3 regions of the Pseudomonas sp. MF08817 genome follow, and region 3 is predicted to be linked to each of the others. Evidence: riboswitches for the same ligand, from Rfam matches in the RefSeq annotation. Region 3 holds a riboswitch; each other region holds the start of a gene.
What was found. Region 3 has a riboswitch for cobalamin ahead of cobO (cob(I)yrinic acid a,c-diamide adenosyltransferase). Riboswitches for the same ligand answer to the same signal wherever they lie in the genome.

Region 1 (7,610 bases), on a different contig from region 3:
TGCACGGTGCTGTTGGGCGCGCGCAGGGTGTAGAGCCCGGCCAGCATCAGGGCGAAACCGACTGCCACCACCAGGTTGCCGCCGGTGGTGGACAGCACGCGCTGCCAGCCGTCTTCGGGCTCCCAGGCCTCGGCGTCGTGGCTGTGGGCGGCGCCGGCACTGTCGGCGTGTTCATGGGCCTGGGCCGCCGGGGCGCTTTCATAGGTTTCGGCCTGGAGGATCAACGGCGCGACCCAGAAGCTTTGCAGCAGGGTCAGCAGCAGGGCGGCCAGCAGGCCGGTGAAACCTGCGGTTTGGGCGATGCGCTTAATCATGGCGGCAGGTCTCAATGGCACGGGAACGCGGCGCTGTGGCGGGTATCGTGGGCGGCGTTGTGCACCGCTTCGATGTGGGAGAACCCGGCGAAATACACCAGGCACGCGCCCAAAATCGACGCGCCGATGGCGGCAGTGAGGCGTTGGCTCAAGGTGGCGGTGCTGCTGGCGGTGCCGGTATGGCGAGTGCTGCTGATGATCGACATGGCGCTTCCCTTTGTGGTGTCAGGGCGGATCGAGCGCATGCAAACCCCTGCGAGGCGGGCCCGCAGGGCTTCAGACAGCGCCCGCCCACCGCGGGTTTGTTGGGTGAAAGTGGCCGTGGGGGCGCACTGTCGTGTCACTGGCCGGTCTCCGGGCTTGCGAGGGGCCGGGCTTGCGCCGTGGCCTGCTGGAATCGCCTTCCCATGCCGGTTGGCACAGTGGCTGTGATTCCTCTCTCGCTTACCGTTGCGGGGGCAGCACCGGATTCATCAAGGGCTTGAGTAAAGCACATGATCCACCGGTTTCCCGTTTCACCCTGTCAAGGGCACCTGTAACAAGGTGCGTAGGAGAGCATGGGCGAGGGCGGGGCGTCAAATGCCCGAGGCGCCCGGCATTGACCCGCCCCTACGCACTGCGTAGCCTTGCGCGTTCGAGGTTCTTCGGCCCGTGCCGAAGCTAAGAAGGGAACGCGGTCAATGCCGCGGCTGCCCCCGCAACTGTGAACGGTGCTGTTCGCTGCCACGCCACTGCTGATGCCTTCGGGCCAAGCGGGAAGGCGCAGCGAATGCCAGTCCAAGGACTGGCCCACCGTCAGCCAGGAGACCTGCCTCGTCACTGATTCTCACATTCAACCGGGCGGGGTGATCCGGTGGCGAAATCTGCCTTGGCGCCCCCCGCGCCCGGCCAGCCGTCCCGTATGCCCGCCCCCTTTGCCAAAGGGCATCCGATGAAAACACTGGCCAAACTCCCCGTCACCATCGTCACCGGGTTCCTCGGTTCGGGCAAAACCACCTTGCTGCGCCACATGCTCGACAACGCCCAGGGCCGGCGTATCGCGGTGATCGTCAATGAGTTCGGCGAGCTGGGCATCGACGGCGAAATCCTCAAGCAGTGCGCCATCGGCTGCACCGAAGAAGAAGCCAACGGCCGCGTCTATGAACTGGCCAACGGCTGCCTGTGCTGCACGGTGCAGGAAGAGTTCTTCCCGGTGATGCGCGAACTGGTGGCGCGCCGCGCCGATCTGGACCACATCCTCATCGAAACCTCCGGCCTGGCCCTGCCCAAACCGTTGGTGCAAGCCTTCCAGTGGCCGGAAATCCGCAGCGCCTGCACCGTCGATGCGGTGATTACCGTGGTTGACAGCCCGGCCGTGGCCGCCGGCACCTTTGCCGCTTTCCCCGACCAGGTGGACGCCCAGCGCAAACTCGACCCCAACCTGGACCACGAGTCGCCGTTGCACGAGTTGTTCGCCGACCAATTGGCCAGCGCCGACCTGGTGATCCTCAATAAAACCGACCTGATCGCCCCGCAAGACCTGGAGCGCGTGCGCCAGGAAGTGGCCGAAGAACTGCCGCCGGCGGTGAAGATCATCGAAGCCAGCAGCGGTCGCGTGCCCCTGGACGTGCTGATCGGCCTGGGCGCCGGTTCCGAAGAGCACATCGACGGGCGCCACAGCCACCACGACCACCATCACGGCGATGGCGGCGAAGATGACCACGATCACGACGCGTTCGACTCCATTTCCATCGAGCTGCCCCAGGCCGACGAAAGCTTGCTGCTGGCCGCCCTTAACGAGTTGGTGGTCAAGCACGGCATCTTGCGGGTCAAGGGTTTTGCCGCCATCCCGGGCAAGCCGATGCGTTTGCTGATCCAGGGCGTGGGCAGCCGTTTCGACAAGCACTTCGACCGCGCCTGGCGCAGCGACGAGCCGCGCACCACCCACCTGGTGTTGATCGGCCAAGACCTGGATGCCGCCCAACTCGAAGCGCAACTGCGCGCCGCTCTCGGCGCCTGACCCATGCACCTGCTCAGGACCCAACCCGGTGGTTTCGTCGCCGATGACAACATCGCCGACCTGGGGCAAACCCCCGCCGAACTGGTGGTCCTGTGCAGCGGCGATTCCAGCTTGGCACTGCTGGCCGAAGCCGCCCGGCAACTGCCCGAGGATTACCCCAGCCTGCGCCTGGCCAACCCGATGCAGGTGCAGAACCACGCCTCGGTGGACCTCTACGTCGAGCAGGTGCTGCAACACGCCAAGGTCATCCTGATATCCCTGCACGGCGGCATCGGCTATTGGCGCTACGGCATCGAACGCCTGGTGCAACTGGCCGAGCGCGGCGTGCAACTGATTCTGGTGCCGGGGGACGACCGCCCCGACCCGGAGCTGAGCGACCTGAGCACCGTGGCCGCGCCCGAGCGCGATCGCCTGTGGCAGTTTTTGCGCCAGGGCGGTTTGGGCAATGCCCTGGATTTCTACCGCTGCCTGGCCAGTGGCTGGCTGGGCCGCGACTATTCGTGGGGCGAGCCCCAGGTGCTGCCGCGCAGCGCCATCTACCACCCTCGCCATGGCCACGCCAGCCTAAGCCAATGGCATACCGACTGGCAGCCCGGGCAAGCCGTGGCGGCGGTGCTGTTCTACCGCTCCCACTTGCAAGCGGCGAACACCGGGTTCATCGATGTGTTCTGCCAGCGCTTGCAGGCGGCGGGCCTCAACCCCTTACCCATCGCGGTGGCCAGCCTCAAGGAGCCCGGTTGCCTGGCGGCAGTGGAAGGTTGGTTGGACGAGGCCGCAGCCGCGGTGATCCTCAACACCACCGGGTTCGCTCAATCGAGCCCCGAAGCCCCCCATTTACGCCCGTTTCGCCGCGATATCCCGGTGATCCAGGCCATTTGCGCCCAGGACAACGAGCCCGGGTGGCGCGCCAGCGAGCAGGGCCTGGGGCCGCGAGACCTGGCAATGCACATCGCCTTGCCGGAACTCGACGGGCGCATCATCAGCCGCCCCATCAGCTTCAAGGACCTGGCCTGGCGCAGCGAGCGCAGCCAATCCGATGTGGTCTGCTACCGCGCCCAGCCCGAGCGCATGGATTTTGTCGCCGAACTGGCGCGGCGCTGGGTGGACCTGGCGCGCCTGGGTAACGGCGACAAACGCGTCGCTTTGATCCTGGCCAACTACCCGACCCGCGATGGGCGCATCGGCAACGGCGTGGGCCTGGACACCCCGGCGGCGGCGCTGAATATCCTGCGGGCCCTGCACGCGCAAGGTTATCCGCTGCCCGCGGAGCTGCCGGCCAGCGGTACGGCGCTGATTCAGGCGTTGCTCGGCGGGGTCAGCAACGACCTCGACAGCCTCGACCTGCGCCCATGCCAGCAAAGCCTGGCGCTGGACGCCTATCAGGCCCTGTTCCAGGCCCTGCCGGCGGCCAACCAGCAGGCCGTGTTGGCCCGCTGGGGCGCCCCCGAGCAGGACCCCATGCACCGCGCCGGGCGCCTGATGATCGCCGGCCTGCGCCTGGGCCTGACCTTTGTCGGCATTCAACCGGCGCGCGGTTACCAAGTGGACCCCAGCGCGGTCTACCACGACCCGGACCTGGTGCCGCCCCATGGTTATCTGGCGTTCTACTTCTGGCTGCGCCATACCTACGGTGCCCACGCCGTGATCCACGTCGGCAAGCACGGCAACCTGGAATGGCTGCCGGGCAAGGGTGTGGGCCTCTCGCCTGAGTGCTGGCCGGATGCGCTGCTGGGGCCGCTGCCGAACATCTACCCCTTTATCGTCAATGACCCGGGCGAGGGCGCCCAGGCCAAGCGCCGCACCCAAGCGGTCATCATCGACCACTTGATGCCGCCTTTGACCCGCGCCGAAACCTACGGCCCACTGCGCGACCTCGAACGCCTGGCCGACGAATACTACGACGCCCAATTGCTCGACCCGCGCCGTGCCCGCGAGCTGCAAAAAGACATCCTCGCCCTGGTGCGCGACACCCACATCGACCGCGAGCTGCAACTGGACGCTGCGCTGGACAGCGAGGCCGACGCGGCGATCTGGCTGCCGCGTTTGGACACCTACCTGTGCGACCTCAAGGAATCGCAGATCCGCGATGGCCTGCACGTGTTCGGCGAATCCCCCGCCGGGCGCCTGCGCCTGGACACCTTGCTGGCGCTGCTGCGCATCCCCCGGGGCGACGGCCGCGGCGCTCAGTCGAGTTTGCTGCGGGCGCTGGCCAAGGCCCTGGCCCTGGGTTTTGATCCCCTGGACTGCAATTTAGGCGAGCCCTGGAACGGGCCGCGCCCGGTTGAGTTGCAAGGTGCCAGCCACGAGCCCTGGCGCACCGCGGGCGACACCCGCGAGCGCCTCGAGTTGTTCGCCCTGGCCGTGGTGGAACAGGCCCTGGCTGTGGCCGACGCGCCGTTTGCCGGGGAGCCGTGGCTGGAGGTCAACGCAATCCTGGCGCACCTGCGCGAGGTGGTCGCGCCGCGCCTGGACGCCTGCGGCCCGGCCGAGATGAATGGCTTGCTCGCGGCCCTGGGCGGGCGGTTCGTGCCGGCCGGGCCCAGCGGCGCGCCGAGCCGGGGCCGCCTCGACGTGCTGCCCACCGGGCGCAATTTTTTCTCGGTGGACGTGCGTAACCTGCCCACCACCACTGCGTGGCGCATCGGTTTTGCCTCGGCCAACCTGATCCTGGAGCGGCACCTGCAAGACCACGGCGACCATTTGCGCCAACTCGGCCTCTCAGTGTGGGGCACCGCCACCATGCGCACCGGCGGCGACGACATCGCCCAGGCCATGGCCCTGCTGGGCGTGCGCCCGGTGTGGGCCACCGGCAGCCAACGGGTCGATGACTTCGAGATCCTGCCCCTGAGCCTGCTGGACCGGCCCCGGGTGGACGTGACGTTGCGGGTGTCGGGGTTCTTTCGCGATGCCTTCGCCAACCTGATCCGTCTGTTCGACGCGGCGGTGCAAGCGGTGGCCGCGCTGGACGAGCCGGACGACCTCAACCCCCTGGCGGCCAAAGTGCGCGATGAACGCGCGGCGTTGCTGGCGGCGGGCACCGCGCCGGACGCGGCGGCGCGCCAGGCCGGTTGGCGGATCTTCGGCGCCAAACCCGGGGCCTATGGCGCGGGCGTGCAGGGCGCCATCGACGGGCGGCTGTGGCAAACCCGCGCCGACCTGGCCGAGGTCTACCTCAACTGGGGCGGCTACGCCTATGGCGGTGCCGACGAGGGCACCGCCGCCCGCAGCCAGTTCGCCCAGCGCTTGAGCCAAGTGCAGGCCGTGGTGCAAAACCAGGACAACCGCGAACATGACCTGCTCGATTCCAACGACTACTACCAGTTCCAGGGCGGCATGCTCGCGGCGGTCGAAACCCTCGGCGGCGCCCCGGCGGCGAGCTACCACGGCGACCACAGCCAACCCGACCGGCCGCGCGTGCGCACCTTGAAAGAAGAGCTGAACCGGGTGATCCGCGCCCGGGCGGCCAACCCCAAATGGCTCGACGGGGTCAAGCGCCACGGCTACAAAGGCGCATTCGAGATGGCGGCGACCCTCGACAACCTGTTCGCCTTCGACGCCACTTCGGGGCTGATCGACGACCATCAATACGCCTTGCTGGCCGAGGCCTACCTGCTGGACCCGGACACCCGCGACTTCGTCCGCCAGCACAACCCCCATGCCCTGCGGGACATGACCGAACGCCTGCTCGAAGCCCAGCAACGCGGCTTATGGCAGGAGCCAGGGGCCTATCGCGAGGCTCTGGAGCAAATGCTGCTGGATATCGAAGAAGAGGGCTGAGCCAATGAAACCCGCGCCTATCGGCTTGCCCTCTGGGAATGCCTCCTCTTCTGAGGATGCCCCACTCCCACAAGAGTTTTGCGTTGTACAAAAAAACGACCCCTCCACGAGACGCCTGACATGACCGACACCCCCCATTACCCCCTCGCCGCCGTGGTCGGGGCCGATGCGTTGAAACTGGCGCTGTGCCTGACGGCCATCGACCCGCAGATCGGCGGGGTATTGATCGAAGGCCCGCGGGGCATGGCCAAGTCCACCCTGGCCCGGGGCCTGGCGGACCTGTTGGCCGGTGGCCCGTTCGTTACCTTGCCCCTGGGCGCCACCGAAGAACGCCTGGTAGGCACCCTCGACCTCGATGCCGCCCTGGCCGAGGGCCGGGCGCGGTTCTCCCCGGGGGTGTTGGCCAAGGCCGATGGCGGTGTGTTGTATGTGGATGAAGTCAACCTGCTGCCTGACCATTTGGTCGACCTGCTGCTGGACGTGGCGGCCAGCGGCACCAACCTGGTCGAGCGCGACGGCATCTCCCACCGGCATGCGGCGCGCTTCGTGCTGATCGGCACCATGAACCCGGAGGAGGGCGAGTTGCGTCCGCAATTGCTCGACCGTTTCGGCCTTAACGTCGCCCTCAGCGGCCAACCGCTCCCGGCCGAGCGTGGGCAGATCATCCGCCGACGCCTGGCGTTCGACAGCGACCCGCAAGGCTTCTGCGCCGAGTGGGAAAGCGCGCAACAAGCCTTGCGCCAACGCTGCCAACAGGCCCGCGCGGCGCTGGCGCAGATCCCCCTGGACGACGCGGCGCTGGCGCACATCACCGAGGGCTGTTTTGCCGCCGGGGTGGATGGTATGCGTGCTGACCTGGTGTGGCTGCGCGCGGCCCGGGCCCACGCGGCGTGGCGCGGGGCGACGGCCATTGAGGGCGTGGATATTGACGCAGTGGCCGACTTTGCCCTGCGCCACCGCCGCCGCGACCCGGCCGCCAGCACCCCGCCCGCAGCCAGCCCACCGCCGGCCTCGGGCGCACCAACACCCGCGTCGTCCGCCCAGGGCCAGTGGGGCGAAATGCCTGCCCAGGCTGTGCCGGTGGGCGCGCGCCGTGAGGTGCCGAGCTGGCCAAAAAAGCCCTAGGCATCCGCCCCCGACCTGACGCGGGGGCGGATGCCAAGCCCCGCGCCGGGCTGCTGGATCAGGGCCGCCAAGGGCGCAGCCGCAGCGCGCAAAGCGGCACGGTCAACTGGCCGGGCACCTTGCTCAAGGGCCGCCCACGCAGCCGCGCCGATTTGCTGTATCAGGCCCGCAGCCGTGCGCCCCATGAGGTGTGGCTGGTGATCGTCGACGCCTCGGCCTCCACCCGTCGCCATCAGGCCTTGAGCGATGCCAAGGGGCTGTTGGCCCAGGTGTTCGATGAGGCTTACCGGCAACGGGCGCGTTTGGCGCTACTGACGGCCAGCGGTGCCGCGCCGCACTGGCAGGTGCAAGGGCTCAAGGCCAGTGCCGGGTTGCAGGGCTGGTTGCAGGCGTTG
Region 2 (7,610 bases), on a different contig from region 3:
ACGGCAGCTATGGCGCCCTGCTCGAGCGCTACAACCTGGCTGAGCCAAGCGCCGAGGACATCCGCGCGGCCCTGGGCAACTAAGCCCGCCCGCCCCTTCACCGAACCGGGCCGCGCGCGGCCCGCCCTGCGGAGCACGTACATGCAATTCGATTGGCACTACACCCTGGGCCTGTTGTGGAACGCTGACTTCTGGCGCGCCGTGGCCACCGTGGTCGAACTGAGCCTGGAAACCTGGCTGCTGGGCATTGTCCTGGGCTTTCTCCTGGCGTTGGCGCGCCAGTCGCAACGGCGCTGGCTGCGCGACACGGCCGGGGTCTACATCTGGTTCTTCCGCAGCCTACCCCTGTTGGTGCTGCTGATCTTCGTCTACAACCTGCCCCAGGTGTTCCCGTCCACCAGCCTGGTGCTGTCCAACCCCTACTCCGCCGGCCTGATCGCCCTGGTGCTCAGCGAAGCGGCGTACATTGCCGAAATCCACCGTGGCGGCCTGATGGCCGTGGCCAAGGGCCAACTGGAAGCGGGCAAGGCCCTGGGCGTCGGTTATCGCGGCATCCAGCGCCTGATTGTGGTGCCCCAGGCCCTGCGCGTGGCGCTGCCGACCCTGGCCAACGAATACATCACCATCGTCAAGCTGACCTCGTTGGTGTCGGTGATTTCCCTCTCGGAAATCCTCCTGGTGGGCCAGCAGCTCTACACCCAGAACTTTCTGGTGATGGAAACCATGCTCGCCGTGGCCTTCTATTACGTGTTCATCGTCACCGTGTTCAGCCGTTTGCTGCGGGTGCTGGAAAACCACCTCGATGTAACCCGACGCAAACCCAAGCACATCGCCGCTGTGGACCTCAGCCAGGTCGCCACCGCCCGTGCCGCCGGCCAGGCCGAACCGGGCGAATTCGCCTTGCAGGCCCGTGGCGTGCGCAAAGCCTACGGTGAGCTGCAAGTGCTCAAGGGCGTGCAATTGAACGTGCGCTGGGGCGAGGTGGTGTCGATCATCGGCCCGTCCGGCTCGGGCAAGACCACCCTGATCCGTACCATGAATGGCCTGGAAACCCTCGACCACGGGGACATCACCCTACAAGGCCAGCCGTTCCTGCGCGGCACCAAAGAGGCCCAAGGCCCGTTGGGGCACAAGGTGCACATGAACGGTATCGTCCACGTCGGCATGGTGTTCCAGGGCTTCAACCTGTTCCCCCATAAAACCACCCTGGAAAACGTCATGATGGCGCCGCTCTACCACGCCCACGGCGGCAACGAGGACCTACGCCTGCTGAGCCTGGCCCTGCTGCGCAAAGTGGGCATGCTCGACCACGCCGGCAAGTACCCGCACCAGCTCTCCGGCGGGCAGCAGCAGCGCGTGGCGATCGCCCGCGCCCTGGCCATGCGGCCCTCGGTGATGCTGTTCGACGAACCCACCTCGGCCCTGGACCCGGAACTGGTGGGCGATGTGCTGGCGGTGATCGAAGAACTGGCCCGCGAAGGCATGACCATGGTCATCGTCACCCACGAAATGAACTTCGCCTTCAAGCTCTCCGACCGCGTGGTGTTCATGGAAGGCGGCGAGATCATCCAGGACGCCGCGCCCCGGCAGATGCTGGAGCAACGCAGCGAACGCATGACCAAGTTCCTCAAAGACGTGCAACTGGCCTGAGCCAAGGGAGCCACACCGTGAGCCAAACCAAGGAACCGAGCCTGTCACTGGCCGACCAAGTGGCCATTGAACTGCGCGAAGACATCATTGGCGGGCGCCTGTTGCCGGGCATGCCGCTGGTGGAAAGCGAACTGGTCAACCACTACAACGCCTCGCGCAACACTGTGCGCGAGGCCCTGCACCAGCTCGGGCGCGAAGGCCTGGCCAGCTACGTGCGCAACAAGGGCGTGATGGTGCGGCGCCTGGGTATCGACGAAGTACGCGACATTTTCAAAGTACGGCGCACCCTGGAATTGCAGGCCATCGCCGCCAGCAAACCGCTGCGCGAGTACCAGTCCGACCTGATGCTGCAAGCCATCGAAGCCGCACAACTGGCCCAGGACCGCGAAAACTGGCAGGCCTTCGGCACCCACAGCCTGCGTTTTCACCAACACATCGTCGGCCTGCTGCGCAGCCCCCTGTTCGACGAATTCTTCACCCATGTCGCCGCCCAGATGCGTTTGGTGTTCTCCAACGCCCCCAGCGAAGAAACCTTCCAGAAACCCTGGCTGGAGCGCGACCGGCACATCCACGACCTGCTGGGCGAGGGGCGCAAGAAAGAAGCCGAAGAAGCCATGAGCAGCTACCTCAACGACTCCGAACGGGTGTTGCTGGACATTCTCGCCAGCATCCCCAAACACTGAAAAAAGAGGACCCACCATGTACAAGGACTACCCCGCGGCCTACCAGGTCAGCAAAGGCGCCGCCCTGCAAGTCGATACCGCGTTCTACGACCGCGTGCGCCAGACCCCAAGCGCTCGCACCCTGATCGAGCAGTTCGAAGTGCCGATCCGCACCGGCCGCGCCTGGAAAGTGCCGGCCGGCCATGTATTCCGCGTGACCACCCCGGTCGGCCCGCAGGTGGGCGATTTCAACGTGTGGAACGCCAACGACCCACGCGAACGCATGTGGGCCGCGCGCACCCGCCAGTTGCAGGGCGCCCACGTGACCACCTATGACCGCTTGTGGTCGAACCTGCCGTTTCTGCGCCCGATGGTCACTATCACCGACGACAGCCTGGCCGCCTACGGCATCGACGAGCACGGCGGGCGCCTGCACGACCTGCTCGGCACCCGCTGCGACCCCTACGTGAACAAAATGCTCACCGGCGAAGACTTCCACCACCACTGCCACTCCAACCTGACCCGCGCTGTGCTGCCCCACGGCCTGACCGAGTTCGACGTGCATGACGTGCTGAACATCTTCCAGTGCACGGGCCTTAACCACGACGACATGTACTTCATGAAAGCCTGCCCGGCGCAGAAAGGTGACTACCTGGAGTTCTTCGCCGAAATCGACCTGCTGTGCGCCCTCTCCACCTGCCCGGGCGGCGACCTCTCGCTGCCGATGTGGGGCCCGGACGCCGAAGACCCGCTCAAGGTCTGCCGGCCCCTGGGCGTGGAAATCTACCGCCTCGACGACAGCCTGCTCGACGGCTGGCAACCGCCGCAACGCGCCGCCTACAACGGCAACCATGGCCTGCTGATCCCCAAGGCGGAGTGGGAGAAGTAAGGCCCTGGGCGCCCGCCTGACGATGAGGCCGGCACAGCCAGCCTCTGCGTTGCACGCGCGCCACCCGGTGCGCTGGCGCCGTGATAGGCAAAGCCGCGCGCCAGTCGCTATGCTGCTGCCCATGACCACGCCTGCCCACCTGCGCCAACCCTGCCCTCCCGGCGCCTGCACCTGCGGGCGCGACCGCTTGCCGGAGCAGGAACTGCTGCAATTGCCGATCCTGAGCCTGACCCGGGCCGAAGAAAAACGCCTGCTCGAACGCCTGGAAAACCTGCACAGCCTGGACGACCTGGAACACATGCAGCGCAAAATGCTCCAGTTGCTCGGCATCCGCGTGCAGGTCGCCCCCGGTTTCAATGAAGTGCGCAGCATGCGCGGCATCCAGATCCAGATCGACGACACCCCAGGCCTGTGCCGCAAAACCCGCCAGACCATCCCTGCCGCTATCCGCCGCGCCCTGGAAAAAAACCCGCAGATCGCCTACAGCCTGCTCAACGCCAACGACCTGCTGCGCGACGCCTGAGCCGTGCCGTAGGGGCTACAGGTATTTGAGCCAGGCGAGGTCGCGGCGCCGGGCCTTAAGCGCAGAGAACCAGCGCACTGGCGGGTACACCGCCAGCGCCAGGGCCATCGCCATCAGCCACACCGCGCCAATGGAGTCGAAGCCAAAGTAGCTGCCCTGGTTCAGCCCGAACGCCGCCACCGCCAATAGATACAAGGCTTTGAGCACATACAGGTGCAGCAGGTAGAAGAACATCGGCGCCGAGCCCAATACCGCCAACGGCAGCAGCCACCGCCGCTGGCCGGCCCGCTCGAAGGCCAGCAACAGCAGCAGCCCAAGCCCGAGGGTCAAGGTCAGGAACAGCAGCGACGGCGGGTACTTGGTGATGTTGAAAAAGCCCATCAGGGTGTGCAGCGCGGTGTCGCCCACGGCCCAGGGTTTTTCGCCATAACCGTTGGCCAGGCGCACCAGCACAAACCCCAGCAACGCCGCCACACCCCAGCCCAGCAAGCGCCGCTGGCGCCCCGCCACCGGCGTGCTGCGGCTGAACCACGGCCCCAGCACGTAGCCCAGGGCGATCACGCCGATCCACGGCAATACCGGGTAAGAGGTACGCAGGCGCAACTCCGCAGAAAACGCCAGCCAGCCACGGTCGTGGAGGATCGCCCACGGCACGTGCAAGGCCGACTCCACGGGGAAATGCACGCCGTCCAGCAGGTTATGCCCGGCGATGATCGCCACCGCCAGCAATGCCAACACCGGCCGTGGCAGCCACACCAGCAGCGACAGCGCGAGCATGCTCAGGCCGATGGCCCAGATCACTTGCAGGTAGATCACGCTGGGCGGGAACTGGAAGGTCCAGGCGAAATTCACCAAGGTCAGCTCCAGCAGGACCAGGAACAACCCACGCTTGAACAGGAACGCCGCGACATCAGCCTTGCCGGCATATTTTTCGCCGTACAACCACGCCGACAACCCGGTGAGCAGCACAAACACCGGGGCGCACAAATGGGCCAGGGTACGGCTGATAAACAGACTCGGTTCGGTGCTGGCGATGTCCATCGGGTCGCCGACCTGGCGGTGCAGCAGGAAGGTTTCGCGCACGTGATCGAGCAGCATGAACAGGATCACCAGCCCACGCAGGGCATCGATGGACAGCAGACGTGAAATCGGGGGGCTAACAGCGGGTGAAGGGGTATGGGTCATGGAGTATTCGCAACGGGATGATAGGAAACCCGCTCGCCAGAGCGGTCGATGAAAAGCTTGAACCGTTACCTTATAACATGACAAGCTAGCGCAATGCACCGCGCAATCACGGCCATACACTTGCCCCGCCGCTGGTTGAATGCGTATCGATGAACTAACATGCCGCCCGCCGGTTGGCGCAAGGAACTGACAGGGAATCCCCCAGCGCGCCGTAAGCCACGCTGAAACGGAACTGCCCCCGCAACTGTAGGCGCCGAGCCCCCTGCCTCCACGCACGCCACCGGAAAACCTCCCGGGAAGGCCGCTGGCGGACCGCGAAGCGCCAATCAGAACACCTGCCGGCCCGTAGCAAACACTAACCGGCGGGGTGTCCGGAAAGGACATCCGCACGCGGTTTTCGATGCGTTTTCAGCTTTACCCTGCCCTGGCGGCAGCGTTTGAGGGATGTGTTTTCCAAGGCCGTGCCCTGCCCGTGCACCGGTTCCAATGGAGATCGCATTTCATGTCACTGCCCCACCTCAACGCCCTGTTCGCCGGCCTCGGCCTGACCTCGCTGAGCCTGTGCGCCAGTGCCACCGAATACCCGTTGCACCTGAACAACTGCGGCGTGCCCCTGACGTTCAGCGAGGCGCCGGCCAAGGCCGTGACCATCGGCCAATCCGGCACCGAGATGCTCTACGCCCTGGGCCTGGGCGACACACTGGTAGGCACCTCGCTGTGGTTCAACGAAGTGCTGCCGCAGTTCAAGGCCCAGGATGCCAAGGTCGAACGCCTGGCCGACAACGAACCCAGTTTTGAAGCGGTGATCGGCAAGCGCCCCGCCCTGGTGGCCGTGGACCTGGAGTGGATGGTTGGGCCCCAAGGCGCGGTCGGCACCCGCGAGCAGTTCCATGAACTGAAGATCTCTACCTACCTGCTGCCCTCCGACTGCGAAGGCAAGGACAACTTGGTGGGCGCCGATGGCACGCGCCTCAAGGCCTTCAGCGTGGACAGCCTGTACAAGAGCATCACCGAGCTTGCACAGATCTTCGATGTGGAGGACCGCGGCCAGCGCCTGGTCAGCGACCTGAAGAATCGCCTGGCCAACGCCGTGGCCCAGGCGCGCCAGCAGCACCCCCGGGACGTCTCCGCAGTGGTGTGGTTTTCCAGCGCCGACCTTGGCTTCGACCCCTATGTGGCGGGCCGCAAGGGCATTCCCGATTTCATGCTCAGCGCCCTGGGGATGCGCAACGTGATCGAATCCGACGAGGAATGGCCCACCGTGGGCTGGGAAACCATCGCCAAGGCCAACCCCAATATCCTGGTGATTGCGCGCATGGACCGGCGCCGCTACCCCGCCGACGACTACCGCAAAAAACTGGAATTCCTCAAGAGCAACCCAGTGACCCGCCACATGGACGCAGTCAAGCACGACCGCATCGTCATCATCGACGCCCACGGCATGAACGCCAGCACGCGGATGTTCGGCGCCATTGAGGAGCTGGCTAGCGCGGTTGAGCACTTCAAGTTGCCTAAATGAGACACGCCCGGTTACTCGGCCATGGCCTGCTGGTGCTGGCGGTGATCGCCGGCGCGGCCCTGGGCGAAACCGCCATCAGCCTGCCCATGGTCTTGCAAACCCTGGCCAATAAGCTTCGGGGCGCGGGCTGGTTGACCGACCCCAGCGATGGCGCGCAGATCCTGCGCTTCCACGCCTCTTGAACCCTTCCTGGAGACCACCCCGATGCGTTACATCACTGCGCTGGCACTGCCCGTCGCCTTGCTCGGCCACAGCACCCTGGCCAACGCCGGGTCCGCCCAGGAACAGGCCAAGGGTTTTGTCGAAGACAGCACCTGGACCCTGCTCAACCGCAGCGTGTACGACCAACGCGAGTACCGTCACGGCGCCCGCAGCAACGGCGCGCGCAACGCCTACAAACCCCGCAGCGAGCGCAATGGCTACGCCGAAGAATGGGCCTACGGGCTGATGGGCAGTGTGCAGTCGGGCTTTACCCAGGGCACGGTGGGTGTGGGCGTCGATGCCCACGCTTACCAAGGCTTGCAACTGGACAGCGGTGGCGGCCGCGCGGGCAAGGCGCGGCTGCTGGGGCTGGACCACGACGGCCACCCCAAAAACAGCTTCAGCCGTGGCGGCGCAGCGCTGAAATTGCGGGTGTCGTCCACCACCCTGGCCTGGGGCGAACAACGGGTGAAAACCCCCGTATTCAGTTCCTCCGACAGCCGCCTCCTGCCGGAAACCGCCACCGGGCTGTTCCTCACCAGCCAGGAATGGGCCGGGGTGAAACTGCTCGGTGGGCACTTCACCGAAAGCACCGACCGCAATGCCTCAAGCCACGACCGCGGCTTTGTGGTCAATTACTCCAATGGCCGCCAGGGCAACGCCTTCGACCTTGCGGGCGTGGTCTACAGCGCCACCCCGGGCCTGAGCGCCAGCCTCTACACCTCACGTTATGCCGATACCTGGAACCAGCATTACCTGGGCGCCACGTTCAGCCACGCCTTGAGCCCCACCCGCTCACTGTCGCTGAACCTCAACCTGTACCGCACCACCGACGAGGGCCAGGCGCTGTCGGGGCGCATCGACAACACCACGTGGAGCCTGATGTCCGGCTACACCAGCGGCCCGCAGACCTTCAGCCTGGGCTACCAGAAGGTGCGCGGCGACACGCCATTCGACTACGTCACCCGTGGGGCGATTTTC
Region 3 (7,610 bases):
GTGCTCCAGGCCTTCGGCGAACGCGGCGACCTGGGTGCCGGCCGCCGCCACGGGTTTGCCGCCCGCCGGCCAGCCGATGGCCGGGGCGACGTTGACGGTGGGGATCAGGGTTTTGTTCGGCGCCGGCAGGCGCGGCGACGGCCCGGTGCCGTCGGAAACTTGCAAGGTGGACGTCTCGCCGCAGGCAACCAACCCGGCGGCGAGCACAACGATAAAGGCGGAGCGAGGCTTGAACATGGGCATTTCCCTATGAGTACGCGGCGGTAAGCATAGGGCAGTGGGCGCGGCGCGGGGTTCAACCTTATCCGCGAGCCTCTTTGAACAGCACGGCGATGCCGGGTTGGTAGTTGCCCGCCTCGTTGCGCAACTTGCGGTAGGCATAGGGGAAGTACCAGGCCACGGCGCAGCTGTACTCCTTTTGCAGGTCGTCGACCATGTCCTGGAGTTCTTCGGGGGTGGCGCTGTGCTGGGTTTTTTGCGGGGCGACGAACAGGCAGCCCAGCTTCAGGTCGCTGGGGTAGCTGATGCGGCGGGCGGCGCTGGTGATATCGAGCAGGGCCTGCTCCAGGTTCAGGTGGTTGATCTGGGGCCAGCGCTGGCTGGCTTGCACGTAGGCCCATTCGTCCTTGCTGGCGATGTACAGGTCGGCGCGGGCATTGCGCTCACCGTTTTCCAACTGCTTTTTGGTGGGCGCATGTTCCAGGGTGACCATTTCGGCCATCCAGGCTGCGGCCGAGAGCAGCCCCAGGTTGGCCCGCTCGTCTGACCAGTACGGCGCCTTGTTGTCGCCGCGCACCCGGTTGTAGCGATCAATGCAGTCAAACCAGCGCTCCAGCATCGGTCGCAAAAATTCCAGCTTGGGGTTGCTGATAATCATGCCTTGCATCGTTCACTCCCTTGAGTCGATCGTGTTTGGGTTATGGCTATTTGATATCGCCGCTTCCAGCCTGGCACAAGATTGGCGCCCGTTTATTGACCCATCGCAGTCAATCAACCCTGGCGGCCCCGGGTTTCATTGACGCTCCACCCCCAACCCTCTAACCTTCGCCGCTTGTTTCAGGTGCCCTGTGGCCAGCGGTCGACAGGGTGAAACAGGGAAGCCGGTGAGTGCGTGCGCCAAGCGCGCGGTCACGATCCCGGCGCTGCCCCCGCAACGGTAAATGAGTCAAGGCTGTGCTTTTTGCCACTGTGCCCACCCGGGCATGGGAAGGCGCACCGCCCGGGGCAACCCACTCATGAGCCCGGAGACCGGCCTGATCCATCCAACGGCATCACGGTGGGCGATGCCAGGCTTGTTGCCGTCCTTTATTCCTGCCCGCCGTTATCCAGCCCCAACGGAGAGCTGCCCCATGACCGATTCCCCCGAACGCGACGAGCGCCACCTGGCGCGCATGCTGCGCAAAAAAGCCGTGATCGATGAACGCATCGCCAACTCGCCCAACGAGTGCGGCTTGCTGCTGGTGCTCAGCGGCAACGGCAAGGGCAAGAGCAGCTCGGCGTTCGGCATGCTCGCCCGCGCCATGGGCCACGGCATGCAGTGCGGCGTGGTGCAGTTCATCAAGGGCCGCAACAGCACGGGCGAGGAGTTGTTTTTCCGCCGTTTCCCCGAGCAGGTGCGCTTTCACGTGATGGGCGAAGGCTTCACCTGGGAAACCCAGGACCGCCAGCGCGACATCGCCGCCGCCCAAGCGGCGTGGGCGGTATCGCGCCAGTTGCTCAGCGACCCGGCCATCGGCCTGGTGGTGCTCGATGAACTGAACATCGCCCTCAAGCACGGCTACCTGGACCTGGACCAAGTGCTCAGCGACCTGCAGGCCCGCCCGCCGATGCAACACGTGGTGGTCACCGGCCGTGGGGCCAAGGAGCAAATGATCGAGCTGGCCGACACCGTCACCGAAATGGGGCTGCTCAAGCACGCCTTCCAGGCCGGCATCAAGGCGCAAAAAGGCATCGAATTGTGAGTGTGCGCCAGTGCCCGGCCGTGCTGATTGCGGCGCCGGCGTCCGGCCAGGGCAAAACCACGGTCACCGCCGCCCTGGCGCGCCTGCACCGTAACCAGGGGCGCCAGGTGCGCGTGTTCAAATGCGGCCCGGACTTTCTCGACCCGATGATTCTGGAGCGTGCCAGCGGTGCGCCGGTGTACCAACTGGATATGTGGATGGTGGGCGAGCAGGAAAGCCGTCGCCTGTTGTGGGAAGCGGCGGGGGAGGCCGACCTGATCCTGATCGAAGGCGTCATGGGCCTGTTCGACGGCACGCCCTCCAGTGCCGACCTGGCGCGCCACTTCGGCGTGCCGGTGCTGGGCGTGATCGACGGCACCGCCATGGCCCAGACCTTCGGCGCCCTGGCCCTGGGCTTGGCGCGCTACCAGCCGGACCTGCCCTTTGCCGGGGTGCTGGCCAACCGCGTCGGCACCCTGCGCCATGCGCAACTGCTCGAAGGCAGCCTCACCGAAGGCCTGCGCTGGTACGGCGCGTTGTCCCGCGAGACGGGCATCGAGCTGCCCAGCCGCCACCTGGGCCTGGTGCAGGCCAGTGAACTGAACGACCTCGACCTGCGCCTGGACGCGGCCGCCACGGCTCTGGCCAGCAGTTGCGAAGTGGCACTGCCGCCCGCCGTGGCCTTCGCCGCGCCCCAGCCTGTGGTTGCCGAGCCGTTGTTGGCCGGCGTGCGCATCGCCGTGGCGCGGGACGAGGCGTTCGCCTTCACCTATGGCGCCAGCCTCGACCTGCTGCGGGCGATGGGCGCCCAGTTGCACTTCTTCTCACCTATTCATGACAGCGGGTTGCCCGAGGTCGACAGCCTTTACCTGCCCGGCGGTTACCCGGAGTTGCACCACGTCGCGTTGGCGCAGAACACGCCGATGCTGGAGGCTATCCGCGCCCACCACCGCGCGGGCAAACCGTTGCTGGCCGAGTGCGGCGGCATGCTGTATCTGCTCGACTCCCTCACGGACGTCGAAGGCGTGAGTGCACCGCTGCTGGGCCTGTTGCCGGGCGCTGCGGTGATGCAAAAACGCTTGGCCGCCCTGGCCCTGCAAACGGTGGACCTGCCCGAAGGCAGCCTGCGTGGCCACACCTATCACCATTCGCTGACCACCACCACGCTGGCCCCCATCGCCCGGGGCCTGAGCCCCAACGGCGGGCGCGGCGCCGAAGCGGTGTACCGGGACGGGCGGATGACGGCCTCCTATGTGCACTTTTACTTTCCGTCCAACCCGCGGGCGGTGGCGGCTTTGTTTATGCCCCAGACCGCTATCGCGAGCAGGCTCGCTCCCACAGAGGCCGGTGAAACTCCTGTGGGAGCGAGCCTGCTCGCGATAAGCCAATGACCGACAACGCCTTCCCAGAGGCCGACCGCGCCGCCGTCTACCGCGCCATCGCCGAGCGCCGTGACATGCGCCACTTCAGCGGCGGCACGGTGGCGCCGGCGTTGCTGCGCCGCTTGCTCGAAGCCGCCCATTGCGCCCCCAGCGTGGGGCTGATGCAGCCCTGGCGCTTTATCCGCATCAGCGACCGGGCGCTGCGCGGGCGCATCCAGCAGTTGGTGGAAGAGGAACGGGTGCGCACCGCCGAGGCGTTGGGTGAGCGTTCCAGTGAGTTCATGAAGCTCAAGGTCGAAGGCATCAACGACTGCGCCGAAGTGCTGGTGGCGGCCCTGAGCGATGACCGCGAGCGCCACGTGTTCGGCCGCCGCACCTTGCCGGAAATGGACCTGGCCTCGCTGTCTTGCGCCATCCAGAACCTCTGGCTGGCGGCCCGCGCCGAAGGCCTGGGCCTGGGCTGGGTGTCGCTGTTCGAGCCCCAGGCCCTGGCCGACCTGCTGGGCCTGCCCGCCGGGGCCAAGCCCTTGGCGGTGCTGTGCCTGGGGCCGGTGGAGGCATTTTATCCAGCACCGATGCTGGTGCTCGAAGGCTGGGCCCAGGCCCGGCCGTTGAGTGAGTTGTTGTTTGAGAACCAATGGGGAGTGAGTCAATGAGTGTGGCGTTGTTGAGTGCCGCCGCGGTGGCGCTGGATGCGTTGCTGGGCGAGCCCAGACGCTGGCATCCGCTGGTGGCGTTCGGCGCGTTCGCCGAGCGCATCGAGCGGCGTTTCAATGCCGCCGGGCGCGGCTGGCGTAGCCACGGCGTGACCGCGTGGGTGCTGGCCGTGCTGCCCTTGACCCTGGTGGCTACAGCTTTGTCGTGGCTGCCCTACATCGGTTGGCTGGTGGAAGTCCTCGCGCTGTACTGCGCCCTCGGCCTGCGCAGCCTCGGCGAGCATGTGGCGCCAGTGGCCCAGGCCCTGCGCGCCGGTGACCTGGCAGAGGCGCGCAAACGCGTTGGCTACCTGGTCAGCCGCGAAACCGCCGAGCTGGACGACACTGCCGTCGCCCGGGCGGCCACCGAGTCGGTGCTGGAAAACGGCAGCGACGCGGTGTTCGCCGCGCTGTTCTGGTTTGCCGTGGCCGGCGCGCCGGGGGTGGTGCTGTATCGCCTGAGCAATACCCTGGACGCCATGTGGGGCTATCGCAACGAACGCTTCGAGCGCTTCGGCTGGGCGGCGGCAAAAATCGACGACCTGCTCAACTACATTCCCGCGCGGCTGGTCGCCTTGACCTACGCGCTACTGGGCAAAACACGCCTGGCGCTTAAATGCTGGCGCACGCAAGGCCCTACTTGGGACAGCCCCAATGCTGGCCCGGTAATGGCTGCCGGCGCGGGTGCCCTGGGGGTGGAGCTGGGCGGCGCGGCGGTCTATCACGGCGAGTTGCACCAGCGCCCGACCCTGGGCGAAGGCCCACCGGCCGACGCCGATGCCATCGACCGTGGCTGGCAACTGGTGCAGCGCGGCGTGTGGCTGTGGTTGCTGATCTTGTGCATGGGGGCCGAATTCTATGCTTGAGCACGGTGGGCGCCTGCGCAAAGCCTGCGCGCAATACGGCATTGCCCAAGACGAGTGGCTGGACCTCTCCAGCGGCCTGGCGCCGTGGCCCTGGCCGATCCCGCCGATCCCGCTGCGGGCCTGGGCGCGTCTGCCGGAAACCGAGGACGGCTTGGAGCAAGCTGCCCGCGACTACTACGGCGCCGCCCACGTGCTGCCGGTGCCCGGCTCGCAAGCGGCGATCCAATTGCTGCCGCGTTTGCGCCGCGTGGGCAAGGTCGGCGTGCTGTCGCCGTGCTATGCCGAACATGCCGAGGCGTGGCGCCGTGGCGGCTACATCGTGCGGGAAGTGTCGCAGGCTGAAGTCGACTTCTTTATCGACCAACTCGACGTGCTGGTGGTGGTCAACCCCAACAACCCCACGGGCCTGAGCCTGCCCCCCGAGCGCCTGCTGGACTGGCACGCACGCCTGGCCCAGCGCGGCGGCTGGCTGGTGGTGGACGAAGCCTTTATGGACAACACCCCGCACCTGAGCCTGGCCGGGCATGCGCACCAGGTTGGGCTGATCGTGCTGCGTTCGTTCGGCAAGTTCTTCGGTTTGGCCGGGGTGCGCCTGGGCTTCGTGCTGGCCGAGCGCAAACTGCTGCGCTTGCTGGCCGATCAGGTCGGGCCCTGGGCAGTGGCCGGGCCGACGCGGGTGCTGGGGCAATTGTGCCTGGCCGACAGCGCTGGCCACGCCCGCCAGCGCCAGCGTAGCGAAGTGGCCAGCGCACGCCTGGCCCAGCTGCTGGAAGCACACGGCTTTGCGCCCCAGGGCGGTTGCGCGCTGTTCCAGTGGCTGCGCACCGAGCACGCCGCGCAGGTACAGGATTTCATGGCGCGGCGCGGCATTTTGCTGCGCCTGTTCGCCCACGACAGCAGCCTGCGCTTTGGCCTGCCAGGGGAAGAGGCCGACTGGCTGCGCCTGGATCAGGCCTTTGCCGCCTACACCCAGGAAAACCCATGACCACCCTGATGGTGCAGGGCACCACCTCCGATGCTGGCAAAAGCACCCTCGTCACCGCGCTGTGCCGCTGGCTGGTGCGCCAAGGCGTTGCGGTGGTGCCGTTCAAGCCGCAAAACATGGCGCTCAACAGTGCAGTGACCGCCGATGGTGGCGAAATCGGCCGCGCCCAAGCGGTGCAGGCCCAGGCTGCGAACCTGCAACCCCACACCGACATGAACCCGGTGCTGCTCAAGCCCAACAGCGATACGGGCGCCCAGGTCATCATCCATGGCCGCGCGGTCGCCAGCATGAACGCGGTGGCCTATCACGACTACAAGGCCATCGCGATGCAAGCGGTGCTGGCCTCCCACCGGCGTTTGAGTGCGGCCTACCCGGTGGTGATGGTGGAGGGCGCCGGCTCGCCGGCGGAAATCAACCTGCGTGCCGGTGACATCGCCAACATGGGCTTTGCCGAAGCGGTGGACTGCCCGGTGCTGCTGATCGCCGACATCAACCGTGGTGGCGTGTTCGCCCATTTGGTCGGCACCCTGGAGCTGCTCTCGGCCAGCGAACAGGCGCGGGTCAAGGGGTTCATCATCAACCGCTTTCGCGGCGACCTCGCCCTGCTGCAACCGGGCCTGGATTGGCTTGAGGCTCGCACCGGCAAACCGGTGGTGGGCGTGCTGCCCTACGTGATGGACCTGCACCTGGAGGCCGAGGACGGCATCGACCAACGCCAGGCCGACAAGGCCGAACAGGTGCTCAAGGTGCTGGTGCCGGTGCTGCCGCGCATCAGCAACCACACCGATTTCGACCCGCTGCGCCTGCACCCCCAGGTGGATTTGCAGTTCATCGGCCCCGGCCAGGCTATCCCGGCGGCAGACCTGATAATCCTCCCCGGCTCCAAAAGCGTGCGCAGCGACCTCGCGTACCTGCGCGCCAACGGCTGGGACACGGCCATCCGCCGCCACCTGCGCTACGGCGGCAAGCTGTTGGGCATTTGCGGCGGTTTGCAGATGCTCGGCCAGCAGCTCCACGACCCCTTGGGCCTGGAAGGCGCGCCGGGTTCCAGTGCCGGGCTGGGCCTGTTGGCCTTCGACACGGTGCTGGAGCAAGAGAAGCAACTGCGCAACGTGCGCGGCCACCTGGCCCTGGAGAACGCGGCGGTCAGCGGTTACGAAATCCACGCCGGGGTGACCACCGGTGCGGCCCTGGAACACCCCGCCGTGCACCTGGACGATGGCCGTCGCGACGGCGCCCGAAGTGCTGATGGGCAGATTCTGGGTACCTACCTGCACGGCCTCTTTGAAGCCCCCCCAGCCTGCGCCGCGCTGCTGCGCTGGGCTGGGGTGCAACAGGTGCAGGAGGTGGACTACCACGCCCTGCGCGAGCGCGATATCGAACGCCTGGCGGACATGGTGGAACAGCATTTGGATACCGGCCTGTTGCGCGAGTTATGCGGGGTTTGAGTGGTGGGAGCGAGCCTGCTCGCGATAGCGCCCGTCACCACACCCCCTTTAAAGGAAAAAGCCCTATGCACCAACTGATCCTCGGCGGCGCCCGTTCCGGCAAAAGCCGCCTGGCGGAAAAACTCGCTGCCGACAGCGCTCTGGCGGTGACCTATATCGCCACCAGCCAAGCCCTTGACGGTGAAATGAGCGCGCGCGTTGCCCATCACCGCGAGCGCCGCCCGGCCCACTGGGGGCTGATCGAAGAACCCCTGGCATTGGCCCGGGTGCTGCGCGACAACGCCCGCGCCGACA

Region 1: another riboswitch for cobalamin. It lies ahead of cobW (cobalamin biosynthesis protein CobW); the one in region 3 lies ahead of cobO (cob(I)yrinic acid a,c-diamide adenosyltransferase).
Region 2: another riboswitch for cobalamin. It lies ahead of AC19YR_RS07630 (ABC transporter substrate-binding protein); the one in region 3 lies ahead of cobO (cob(I)yrinic acid a,c-diamide adenosyltransferase).

What each region holds. Positions count from the first base shown of each region.
Region 1 covers NZ_JCBCUY010000003.1:69,593-77,202, forward strand. The annotation lists gene AC19YR_RS03055 (CbtA family protein) at 1-314, opposite strand, end outside; gene AC19YR_RS03060 (CbtB domain-containing protein) at 326-520, opposite strand; cobalamin riboswitch at 643-866, opposite strand; cobalamin riboswitch at 935-1,144, shown strand; gene cobW (cobalamin biosynthesis protein CobW) at 1,246-2,313, shown strand; gene cobN (cobaltochelatase subunit CobN) at 2,317-6,090, shown strand; gene AC19YR_RS03075 (magnesium chelatase ATPase subunit I) at 6,211-7,215, shown strand; gene AC19YR_RS03080 (vWA domain-containing protein) at 7,269-7,610, shown strand, end outside.
Region 2 covers NZ_JCBCUY010000009.1:55,533-63,142, reverse strand. The annotation lists gene AC19YR_RS07660 (ABC transporter substrate-binding protein) at 1-83, shown strand, start outside; gene AC19YR_RS07655 (amino acid ABC transporter permease/ATP-binding protein) at 142-1,650, shown strand; gene AC19YR_RS07650 (GntR family transcriptional regulator) at 1,668-2,333, shown strand; gene AC19YR_RS07645 (urea carboxylase-associated family protein) at 2,350-3,201, shown strand; gene AC19YR_RS07640 (hypothetical protein) at 3,323-3,724, shown strand; gene AC19YR_RS07635 (acetyltransferase domain-containing protein) at 3,740-4,909, opposite strand; cobalamin riboswitch at 5,063-5,266, shown strand; gene AC19YR_RS07630 (ABC transporter substrate-binding protein) at 5,412-6,428, shown strand; gene AC19YR_RS07625 (hypothetical protein) at 6,425-6,610, shown strand; gene AC19YR_RS07620 (OprD family porin) at 6,633-7,610, shown strand, end outside.
Region 3 covers NZ_JCBCUY010000007.1:20,542-28,151, reverse strand. The annotation lists gene AC19YR_RS06045 (PQQ-dependent sugar dehydrogenase) at 1-237, opposite strand, end outside; gene AC19YR_RS06040 (hypothetical protein) at 302-886, opposite strand; cobalamin riboswitch at 1,042-1,271, shown strand; gene cobO (cob(I)yrinic acid a,c-diamide adenosyltransferase) at 1,350-1,961, shown strand; gene AC19YR_RS06030 (cobyrinic acid a,c-diamide synthase CobB) at 1,955-3,331, shown strand; gene bluB (5,6-dimethylbenzimidazole synthase) at 3,328-3,978, shown strand; gene cbiB (adenosylcobinamide-phosphate synthase CbiB) at 3,975-4,883, shown strand; gene cobD (threonine-phosphate decarboxylase CobD) at 4,876-5,868, shown strand; gene AC19YR_RS06010 (cobyric acid synthase) at 5,865-7,316, shown strand; gene cobU (bifunctional adenosylcobinamide kinase/adenosylcobinamide-phosphate guanylyltransferase) at 7,382-7,610, shown strand, end outside.